3 regions of the Lelliottia nimipressuralis genome follow, and region 1 is predicted to be linked to each of the others. Evidence: predicted binding sites of a transcription regulator. Region 1 holds the regulator's gene; each other region holds the start of a gene.
The links. The regulator CRP, encoded in region 1, controls carbon source genes, mostly activating them, when cyclic AMP is high. The targets are predictions, from matches to a motif close to ATGTGANNNNNNTCACAT.

Region 1 (3,276 bases):
ACAGCTCAATCTGCGCGCTGCCGAGGTTGAGGGCGACAGTTTTCATCGCTTCACCCGTCCTGAAATGGACATGGCTATTCGTAAGGCCCGGGATTTAGGTAAACACATCAGCTATTTCGGGCCAGACGCCAACGACTTTGGCCTGCTGGAACAAACTTTTCAGGACTACGGCCACACGGGCAAAGGTCAGTCGCGTAAATATCTGCACACCTACGATGAAGCGGTGCCATGGAATCAGGTTCCTGGCACATTCACCCCGTGGCAGCCCCTGCCGGAGCCAACGGACGTGTTGTTTTATGAAGGCTTGCACGGCGGCGTGGTGACTCCACAGCACGATGTGGCACGCCACGTGGATCTGCTGGTCGGCGTGGTGCCGATTGTCAATCTGGAGTGGATTCAGAAGCTGACCCGTGACATGAGCGAGCGCGGCCATTCGCGTGAAGCGGTGATGGATTCGGTCGTGCGCTCGATGGAAGATTACATCAACTTCCTGACGCCGCAGTTCTCGCGGACCCACATCAACTTCCAGCGCGTCCCGACGGTGGACACCTCTAACCCGTTTGCGGCGAAAACAATTCCGTCGCTGGACGAGAGTTTTGTGGTGATTCACTTCCGCAATCTGGAAGACATTGATTACCCCTGGCTGCTGGCGATGCTGCAGGGCTCATTCATTTCCCATATCAATACATTAGTGGTCCCGGGCGGGAAGATGGGGCTGGCGATGGAGCTGATCATGATGCCGCTGGTGCAACGGCTGATGGAAGGCAAGAAGATCGCCTGAGTTCAGTCGCCGGGGAGCGCTTCGCTATCCGGCTGAATCATGCGGTGACAGGCCCGGCAAGCGTAGCGCTACCGGGCGTAGTGTTAAGCGTCGATCACTTCGTAGGAATGCGTAATGTTCACCGCTTTTTCCAGCATCAGCGCCACGGAGCAGTACTTCTCCGCAGACAGATCCACCGCACGGGAAACCGCCGCATCCTTCAGCTCTTTACCGGTGACGATAAAATGCAAGTTGATGTGCGTAAACAGACGTGGCGCCTCTTCGCGACGCTCTGAGGTCAGCTTCACTTCGCAGTCCGTCACGTCATGACGACCTTTCTGCAGAATCGAAACCACGTCAATCGCGCTGCATCCGCCCGCCGCCATCAGTACCACTTCCATCGGGCTTGGCGCTTTATCTCCGGAGTTGCCGTCCATCAAAATCTGGTGTCCTGAAGCGGATTCGCCAAGGAACGTTAAACCTTCAACCCATTTCACACGCGCTTGCATTTTCATTAACTCCAAAGTTGCATTTTTCCGAACAGATTACGCGTGCGTTACAATTCTCGCAACGGAAGGCGACCTGCATCATGCTGAAGCGAGACACCAGGAGACACGCGGCTAAAGCTATGCTAAAACAGTCTCGATGCTACAGTAATACATTGACGTTACACATGTATGCAGAGGACATCAAACTTTACTGGCTGCGAACAGTGCGACAGCCACTTCCCAGGTACGGGTAAGAATTCGATTGCAACCCCAGAGTCAGGATGCGATTTTGACTCTGAGACAGCTTATAACAGAGGATAACAGCGCATGGTGCTTGGCAAACCGCAAACAGACCCGACTCTCGAATGGTTCTTGTCTCATTGCCACATTCATAAGTACCCATCGAAGAGCACGCTGATTCACCAGGGTGAAAAAGCGGAAACGTTGTATTACATCGTCAAAGGCTCGGTGGCAGTGCTGATCAAAGATGAAGAAGGGAAAGAGATGATCCTTTCTTATCTGAACCAGGGCGATTTCATCGGTGAACTGGGCCTGTTTGAAGAAGGCCAGGAACGTAGCGCCTGGGTGCGTGCGAAAACCGCGTGTGAAGTTGCAGAGATCTCCTATAAGAAATTCCGCCAGCTGATCCAGGTGAACCCGGACATCCTGATGCGTCTTTCTTCGCAGATGGCTCGCCGCCTGCAGGTCACTTCCGAGAAAGTGGGTAACCTCGCCTTCCTGGACGTAACAGGCCGCATCGCGCAGACCCTGCTGAACCTGGCGAAACAACCTGACGCCATGACCCACCCGGACGGTATGCAAATTAAAATTACCCGTCAGGAGATTGGTCAGATCGTCGGCTGTTCTCGTGAAACCGTTGGCCGTATCCTGAAAATGCTGGAAGATCAAAACCTGATCTCCGCTCACGGTAAAACTATCGTGGTCTACGGAACGCGTTAATTCCGGAACGAACGGCGTGCCATCGCGAGGTGTCACGCCGTTTTTGTCTCTGACGATCATGTGGCGCAGGCTGATTTATCACCCCGAAGTTAACTACGCACTACGTCAAACTCTGGTGTTATGTCTTCCCGTGGCTGTCGGTTTAATCCTGGGCCATCTGCAACATGGGCTGTTGTTCTCTCTCGTTCCTGCCTGCTGCAACATTGCCGGTCTCGATACACCGCATAAACGCTTTTTCAAACGCCTGATTATCGGCGGCTGCCTGTTCGCCGGATGTAGCCTGGCCGTGCAGCTGCTGCTGGCCCGTGATATCCCGCTGCCGTTAATCCTGACCGTGCTGGCTATGACGCTGGGCGTCACGGCGGAGATCAGTTCGCTGCACGCTCGCCTACTGCCCGCCTCACTGATAGCCGCTATTTTCACACTGAGCCTCGCCGGAAATATGCCCGTCTGGGAGCCGCTGCTGATCTATACGTTCGGTACCCTGTGGTACGGGCTGTTTAACTGGTTCTGGTTCTGGATGTGGCGGGAGCAGCCCCTGCGCGAATCCCTGAGCCTGCTCTACGTCCAGCTCGCGGACTATTGCGAAGCCAAATACACCCTGCTGACGCAACACACAGACCCGGAAAAATCATTGCCCCCGCTGCTTACGCGCCAGCAAAAAGTGGTCGACTTAATCAGCCAGTGCTATCAGCAGCTGCATATGCTGGCGGCCAATAAAAACCATGAATACAAGCGACTGCTGCGCGTCTTCCAGGTGGGGCTTGATCTACAGGAGCATATTTCGGTCAGTCTGCATCACCCGCAGGAGGTGCAAAAACTGGTGGAGCGCAGCCACGCCGAAGCGGTGATCCGCTGGAATGCCCAGACGGTCGCGGCCCGCCTGCGGGTGCTGGCTGACGATATTCTTTACCACCGTTATCCCACGCGTTTTACAATGGATAAACAGCTGGGCGCGCTGGAGAAAATTGCCCGTCAGCATCCGGATAATCCGGTTGGGCAGTTTTGCGCGTGGCACTTTAGCCGCATCGCACGCGTGTTGCGCACTCAGCGCCCGCTCTACCCGCG
Region 2 (3,276 bases), 970 kb from region 1:
AGCGAGCTGTGGATTAGTTCGAGCCAGTTCGGCACGGTCAGATGGAAGGATTCGATCATCTTCATGTCGAAGCCGCGGAAGAAGCCGCTCAGAACGAACAGCAGCACGATGGCGACCATCATCACTTTGGTGACGTGGTTCCAGCCGCTCTCTTCAACGCCCTTACCGATCAGAATGCCCAGCACCAGACCCGGTACGGCGTTCCCCATAATCAGCTGCGCTGCGCCGCCAAACACGGTCGCCCAGAAGCCCGATTTTTTGCCCGCATCGATAGCCGCCAGCCAGAAAATCACAGGCATCACGGTGTTCACCAGCAGGTTCGCTGCCGGAACCAGCACCTTCACGGCGGTGACCTGCAGGGCAGCCGGAACGGACGAGGCGGTGAGGTTAAGGAAGGTGACCACGAACATGCCGATGATGCCGCAGGCAATCGCCATTTTGCGTGGGTCGTGCAGTGTTTCGCCCACGTTGCGGTTTTTCAGCATCAGCGCCGCCGCACCCCAGTTCGGGATGATGCGATGGTCAACGTCTTGAGTGAATGCCCCCGCAGCCACTGACGATGCCCAGGCGTTAAAGAAGAACCCCAGACCAAAGGAGAAGTGAGACGCAGGGTCCCCTTCACAGGAGTTCAGTTCCCCCAACGTACGAAACGCGCCCATACCCTGTGTGGTAGGCGCATGAAACATGCGTGCAGCCCCGGCGCCCACGCCGACGCCAACCAGGCCGCCGATGATGAGCGATTTTATTAAAATTATCAGGAACATTAGTCTGCCCTATTAGTAAGAATCAGCGTTGCGTGACAAAGTCCACCTTGTCGAGATTGATGGCGGTCACGTTGACGGTCACATCCAGCTCCACGCTGTAGGTGCGTCTTTCCCGGCGCAAAAAGAAGTACAGAAAAGCTTCCTTACGCACCGCTTCTTGCGCCTGAACAACCTGCACATCCTGTGGCTCAATACGCAGTAAGATATGCGGCGATGCTTTCATCACCGCGGCCTGAACGTGGTTTAGTGCGTCGGCAAAGGCGCGGGATTTCATCTCGCCTTTGCCTTTCACTCTCACCGTGGTGGTGAATTGCTCTTTCATGTTCAGGCGCCGTGCTTCTTCTGCCACGCCTGAACCAGACGCTCGCCCAGCTCTTCTTTATCCATAAAGCCGAAGCCCAGCACGTTGCAGCCTTCGTTAATGGCAGTGACGCCCTCTTCCACTGAACGCATGCCGTATTTCGCTTTGTAGCCATATTTGGTCTGTGCGGTGATTGCACCCGCGCCGCCGCTGCCGCAGAAAGAGATGCCGAAAGTGGCGTTTTCCGCTTTCATAACGTCGCCCAGTTTCATGTCTGCCGCCACGCCTGGCACGACAACCGCACGTCCGCCTGCTTTTTCAACGCCGATAGCCACTTTCTGGCCTTTGCCCAGACGATCGCCAATCACAACAGTAATTTGTTCCATGGTAGTGCTCCTTAAAGGTTGTCTTTCGCGACTTCGAAGTGAACGGAGAGCAGCCAGGCTTCTTCATCAGGAAGGTTGCCAAACTGCGCGACCACTTCGCGGGCAAGCCGCATTGAATCTGCAGAAATTTCGTCAAACAGGTCAGCTTCTACGTCCGGCAGCGGTTCGCCGGTCACGGACCGGTGCGCCATTGCGCGAACGTGGGACGTCAGCATCTGAACCTGGACGTCATTGGGAATGATGTTGTGATGGCGAAGCAGAGTGAATACCTGCTCCAGCATGGTGTCGGCGAGCTGTGCCGTCTGCGCTGCCTGTTCCCCAACGTCGTTCATTACCGCTCCGTTAATCACTCGTCTTACCCCGTTAATGGCTCTGGAATAAAACTAACGCTGGCGGTTATTTGTTTGTAGCGAGTTGTTTTCCACTTCGAAGTGGAAAGGAGAGCGGCACCAGTGATCTGTGCCACATAATTGCGGCGAATATGAATTATCAGCTGGATTTGCGTGATGAATGTCACGCTATTCGGTGGTCAAACGGCAGGAAAGAGAACGAAAAAGTTTACGAGCAGGCTCGTAGAAATGTGAACTGGATAAGGTTTTCTTATGGGGATTCGGTAAAGTGCGCGTGGGTGCTTGAGACTGACCGTCTCATGCATGGGACGGAAAGTGGAAAGCCCCTATCTGAATTTAAATCAGGGTCGGGGCTGGAACAACACGTCTTACCACGTGAAGTAATGCCTTACCCGCTGCCAAGGAGGCATCCATGAAGCAGCAGAAACCGATTATCAGGGCTCTGATGATTGTTGCTTTGACAATAATCATCTTATCTCTGATAAACCGCAAAACGCTTTGCGAAATCCGCTTTCGTCAGGGTTCGCTAGAGTTAGTTGCGCGGATGGACTGCCGCTCCTGGAAGTAAGGAGCTAAATGCGGAGGCAGGGATTATGCCTCCGCTTCACGAGGATGGGCGTACCGCTCAGGCACCCAATTAACGATACTTTTTGTGGTACTCATTGCGGGTGGTGACAAAGCCGTCAGCCGCGGCCTGTGCCTCTTTGACTTTACCTTCATTGGCCAGCTTCAGCGCACTGTCGATCTGGCCGACCAGCACGTCAAAACCGTGGCGGAAATCTTTCATCTCGGCGCTGTCGGGAGCTGCGTTTTCCAGCTTCGGCGGCGTCGCTTTTTGCGCATCGAGCGCGGCGGCGCGCATTTTGGTTAATGCGTCTTTCATTTCCGTCGCATTATCCGTTTTTTGCACCACTTTCAGATTGGTGCTGAGGGTATCCATATTGTCTTCAAGATCGGCGGAGAAGGCAGCCGAACTCATGACCAGCGTTGAAGCGACGACGACGGCTAACAGGCTCTTATACATTGCTCACATCCTTTTTTATTATGAAAAAAGTCATACCTGCCGCATTCAAGGTGCAGGCACGCGCGCACTCAACGCACCTGCTGCCCGAAACAGGACGGGTATTACTGACCGGCGATTTTCATCTCCGGCAACAGCACTGAACCACACTGTATATTGCTGCGCGTTTCAATATCGTTACCGACCGTAACAATATTGCGCCACATATCTTTTAAGTTGCCGGCGATGGTAATTTCACTCACCGGATACTGAATTTCACCGTTTTCAACCCAGAACCCCGCCGCACCGCGCGAGTAGTCCCCGGTAATACCGCTCACACCCTGGCCCATCAGCTCGGTGACCACCAGACCGGTGCCCATCTGCTTCAGCATCTGTTCAAAACTCAGACCCTGGCCTTCGATGCGCCAGTTGTGGATACCGCCCGCGTGACCGGTGCTTTTCAGCCCCAGCTTGC
Region 3 (3,276 bases), 1.2 Mb from region 1:
CATTCTAAAACCCTGTGAAAAAAGACCCGCTATAGTAGCCGCTCTCTATAAAGGTGCAAAGGGCTTAACGCGCGTCTATTTCATCACGACGTAGGCCACCGCCGTCAGAACGACCACGATGAGCAGCGTGAACGTCGGGCCCAGCGCGAAGGCGTAGACGTTCAGCTCATCTTCTTTTTTGATATCGTTGTAACGCGCCAGCGCACTTTGGGCATCGGGCGCCGTGATCTCTTCAAACTCCTGCTCATAGCCCTGCGCTTCCAGGTGCGACGAGCCCTCCGCATTGCCCTTCTCCACGGCGAAAATCTGTGTCCCTTTCCGGAAAAAAATGAATTCTGACATTAGAATCTCCTGATCGCGGGAATGGCTTTTATCATATCACTGCTTCAAAAATAGTCACCGCAACTACACTGTTTTGTATGGCTTTTGCTATGAATGCTGGGGAAATGCCTAACGTTCCAAAAAGGAATGTCTGGTATGCTCAAAAATCATGATGTGATCCATAGCACGTTTCTATGTTTAATTGTATGATGAATGCGTTCCATCAAGGACTTTCACCATGATCAAAACTCTGAATACCCTCTGGCAGTATCTGCGTGCTTTTATTCTGATCTATGCCTGCCTGTATGCCGGGATTTTCATTTCTTCCCTGCTACCGATCACCATTCCCGGCAGCATTATCGGCATGCTGATTCTTTTTCTGCTGCTGGCGCTGCAAATTCTGCCCGCGAAGTGGGTCAACCCTGGCTGCTTTGTGCTGATCCGCTATATGGCGCTGCTGTTTGTGCCGATAGGCGTGGGCGTGATGCAATATTACGATCTGCTTAAAGCGCAATACGGCCCGATTCTGGTCTCCTGCGCAGTGAGTACGCTGGTCGTGTTCCTGGTCGTGAGCTGGAGTTCGCATCTGGTTCATGGCGAACGCAAAGTCGTTGGGCAGAAAGGAAGTCAAAAATGATGGCCAATATCTGGTGGTCGCTGCCATTGACACTGGTGGTGTTTTTCGCCGCACGTAAACTTGCCGCGCGTTTCAAGATGCCGCTTCTCAACCCGCTGCTGGTGGCGATGGTGGTGATTATTCCGTTCCTGCTGCTCACCGGCATTCCTTACGAACGCTATTTTGCGGGCAGCAAAATTTTAAACGATCTGCTCCAGCCTGCCGTCGTGGCGCTGGCATTTCCGCTTTACGAGCAGCTGCATCAGATCCGCGCGCGTTGGAAATCGATCATCACCATCTGTCTGATTGGTAGCGTCGTCGCCATGGTAACGGGAACGTCAGTGGCGCTGCTGATGGGGGCGTCGCCGCAAATCGCCGCCTCTATTCTGCCGAAATCCGTGACCACGCCGATTGCGATGGCCGTGGGCGGCAGCATCGGTGGTATCCCGGCCATTAGCGCCATGTGCGTGATTTTTGTCGGGATCCTGGGTGCGGTGTTTGGTCACACGTTGCTCAATGTCATGCGTATCCGTACCAAAGCCGCCCGCGGGCTGGCGATGGGTACGGCCTCCCACGCCCTCGGCACTGCTCGCTGTGCGGAGCTGGACTATCAGGAAGGCGCGTTCAGTTCGCTGGCGCTGGTGATTTGCGGGATCATGACCTCATTGATCGCTCCGTTCCTGTTCCCAATTATTCTGGCGGTAGTGGGCTAAAATTTGCGATGCGTCGCGCAAATTTCATTTTGTTTTCATAAGTTGCATACATAATGAGAACTAGATCACATATAAAGCGCTATTGGCTCCGTACACTACCGATCCATTAACCTTTATGAGGCATTGCCATGCACCCACGTTTTCAAACTGCTTTTGCCCAGCTCGCAGAGAATTTGCAATCAGCCCTGGCTCCGGTTCTGGCGGATACGCACTTCCCCGCCCTGCTGACTGCGGAGCAGGTCACGACGCTTAAACAGGCTACGGGACTGGACGAAGACGCGCTGGCTTTCGCACTACTGCCGCTGGCTGCTGCCTGCGCCAGAGCCGATCTCTCCCACTTTAACGTTGGCGCGATTGCGCGCGGCGTGAGCGGGACCTGGTATTTCGGCGGGAACATGGAGTTCCTTGGTGCGACCATGCAACAGACCGTCCATGCAGAACAGAGCGCCATCAGCCATGCCTGGCTGCGTGGGGAAAAAGCGCTGCAGGCCATCACCGTGAACTACACCCCTTGCGGTCACTGCCGTCAGTTTATGAATGAACTGAACAGCGGTCTACAACTGCGCATCAACCTGCCAGGCCGTGAGCCGCATACGCTGGGCGATTACCTGCCGGACGCCTTTGGCCCGAAAGACCTGGATATCAAAACTCTGCTGATGGACGACCAGGATCATGGCTATGCGTTAGCGGGCGATGACCTGGCGCAAGCGGCCATTGCGGCGGCAAACAAAAGTCATACGCCGTACAGCAAGTCGCCAAGCGGCGTGGCGCTGGAGCTGCGTGATGGCAAAATCTTCAGCGGCAGCTATGCCGAAAACGCGGCATTCAACCCGACGCTGCCACCGCTGCAAGGCGCCCTGAACCTGCTGAGCCTCAACGGGTACGACTACCCGGATATTCAGCGTGCGATTCTGGCAGAAAAGGCCGATGCGCCACTGATCCAGTGGGACGCCACCGCCGCCACCCTCAAGGCGCTCGGCTGTACCAGTATCGACCGTACGCTGCTGGCGTAATAGACCTGTGCGGGCAGAAATGCCCGCCCTGCTGATGAAATTCCCCCCAATCAAACCGCTGTTTCTTGCGATTACCAGGCGGGTAAAGTAGCCTGAGTGAAATTTCCCTCCACGGAACGAGCCATCTTCATGTTAAAGCGCGTGTTTTACAGCCTGTGTGTCCTGGTCGGCATTCTGCTGTTGACTGTGCTCGGCCTCGACCGCTGGATGAGCTGGAAAACCGCCCCCTATATCTTTGACGATCTGCAGGATTTGCCTTATCGCCAGGTGGGTGTGGTGCTGGGGACGGCCAAGTATTATCGCACCGGCGTGATTAATCAGTACTACCGCTACCGCATTCAGGGGGCGCTGAACGCCTACAACAGCGGCAAGGTCAATTACCTGCTGCTGAGCGGCGATAACGCCCAGCAAAGCTATAACGAACCGATGACCATGCGCAAAGATTTGATTGCTGCTGGCGTCGATCCGGCGGATATCGTTCTCGACTATGCCGGATTCCGCACCCTGGACTCCATTGTGCGTACGCGTAAAGTCTTTGATACTAACGATTTTATTATCATCACCCAGCGCTTCCATTGCGAGCGCGCGCTGTTTATTGCCCTGCATATGGGGA

Region 2: a site for CRP is predicted at 1,902-1,919, ahead of ACB496_RS02445 (glycine dehydrogenase). Genes of this name have one in related genera too.
Region 3: a site for CRP is predicted at 1,704-1,721, ahead of cdd (cytidine deaminase). Genes of this name have one in related genera too.

What each region holds. Positions count from the first base shown of each region.
Region 1 is NZ_CP167172.1:4,251,078-4,254,353, forward strand. It holds gene ACB496_RS20480 (phosphoribulokinase) at 1-781, shown strand, start outside; gene ACB496_RS20485 (OsmC family protein) at 865-1,269, opposite strand; gene crp (cAMP-activated global transcriptional regulator CRP) at 1,576-2,208, shown strand; gene ACB496_RS20495 (YccS/YhfK family putative transporter) at 2,267-3,276, shown strand, end outside.
Region 2 is NZ_CP167172.1:508,684-511,959, reverse strand. It holds gene ACB496_RS02460 (DUF4311 domain-containing protein) at 1-764, opposite strand, end outside; gene ACB496_RS02455 (DUF4312 family protein) at 787-1,086, opposite strand; gene ACB496_RS02450 (SFCGS family glycine-rich protein) at 1,089-1,451, opposite strand; gene ACB496_RS02445 (glycine dehydrogenase) at 1,463-1,801, opposite strand; gene ACB496_RS02440 (Hok/Gef family protein) at 2,214-2,369, shown strand; gene cybC (cytochrome b562) at 2,439-2,825, opposite strand; gene pmbA (metalloprotease PmbA) at 2,927-3,276, opposite strand, start outside.
Region 3 is NZ_CP167172.1:3,003,506-3,006,781, forward strand. It holds gene dusC (tRNA dihydrouridine(16) synthase DusC) at 1-3, opposite strand, end outside; gene ACB496_RS14385 (hypothetical protein) at 76-342, opposite strand; gene ACB496_RS14390 (CidA/LrgA family protein) at 560-958, shown strand; gene ACB496_RS14395 (CidB/LrgB family autolysis modulator) at 955-1,650, shown strand; gene cdd (cytidine deaminase) at 1,779-2,663, shown strand; gene sanA (outer membrane permeability protein SanA) at 2,793-3,276, shown strand, end outside.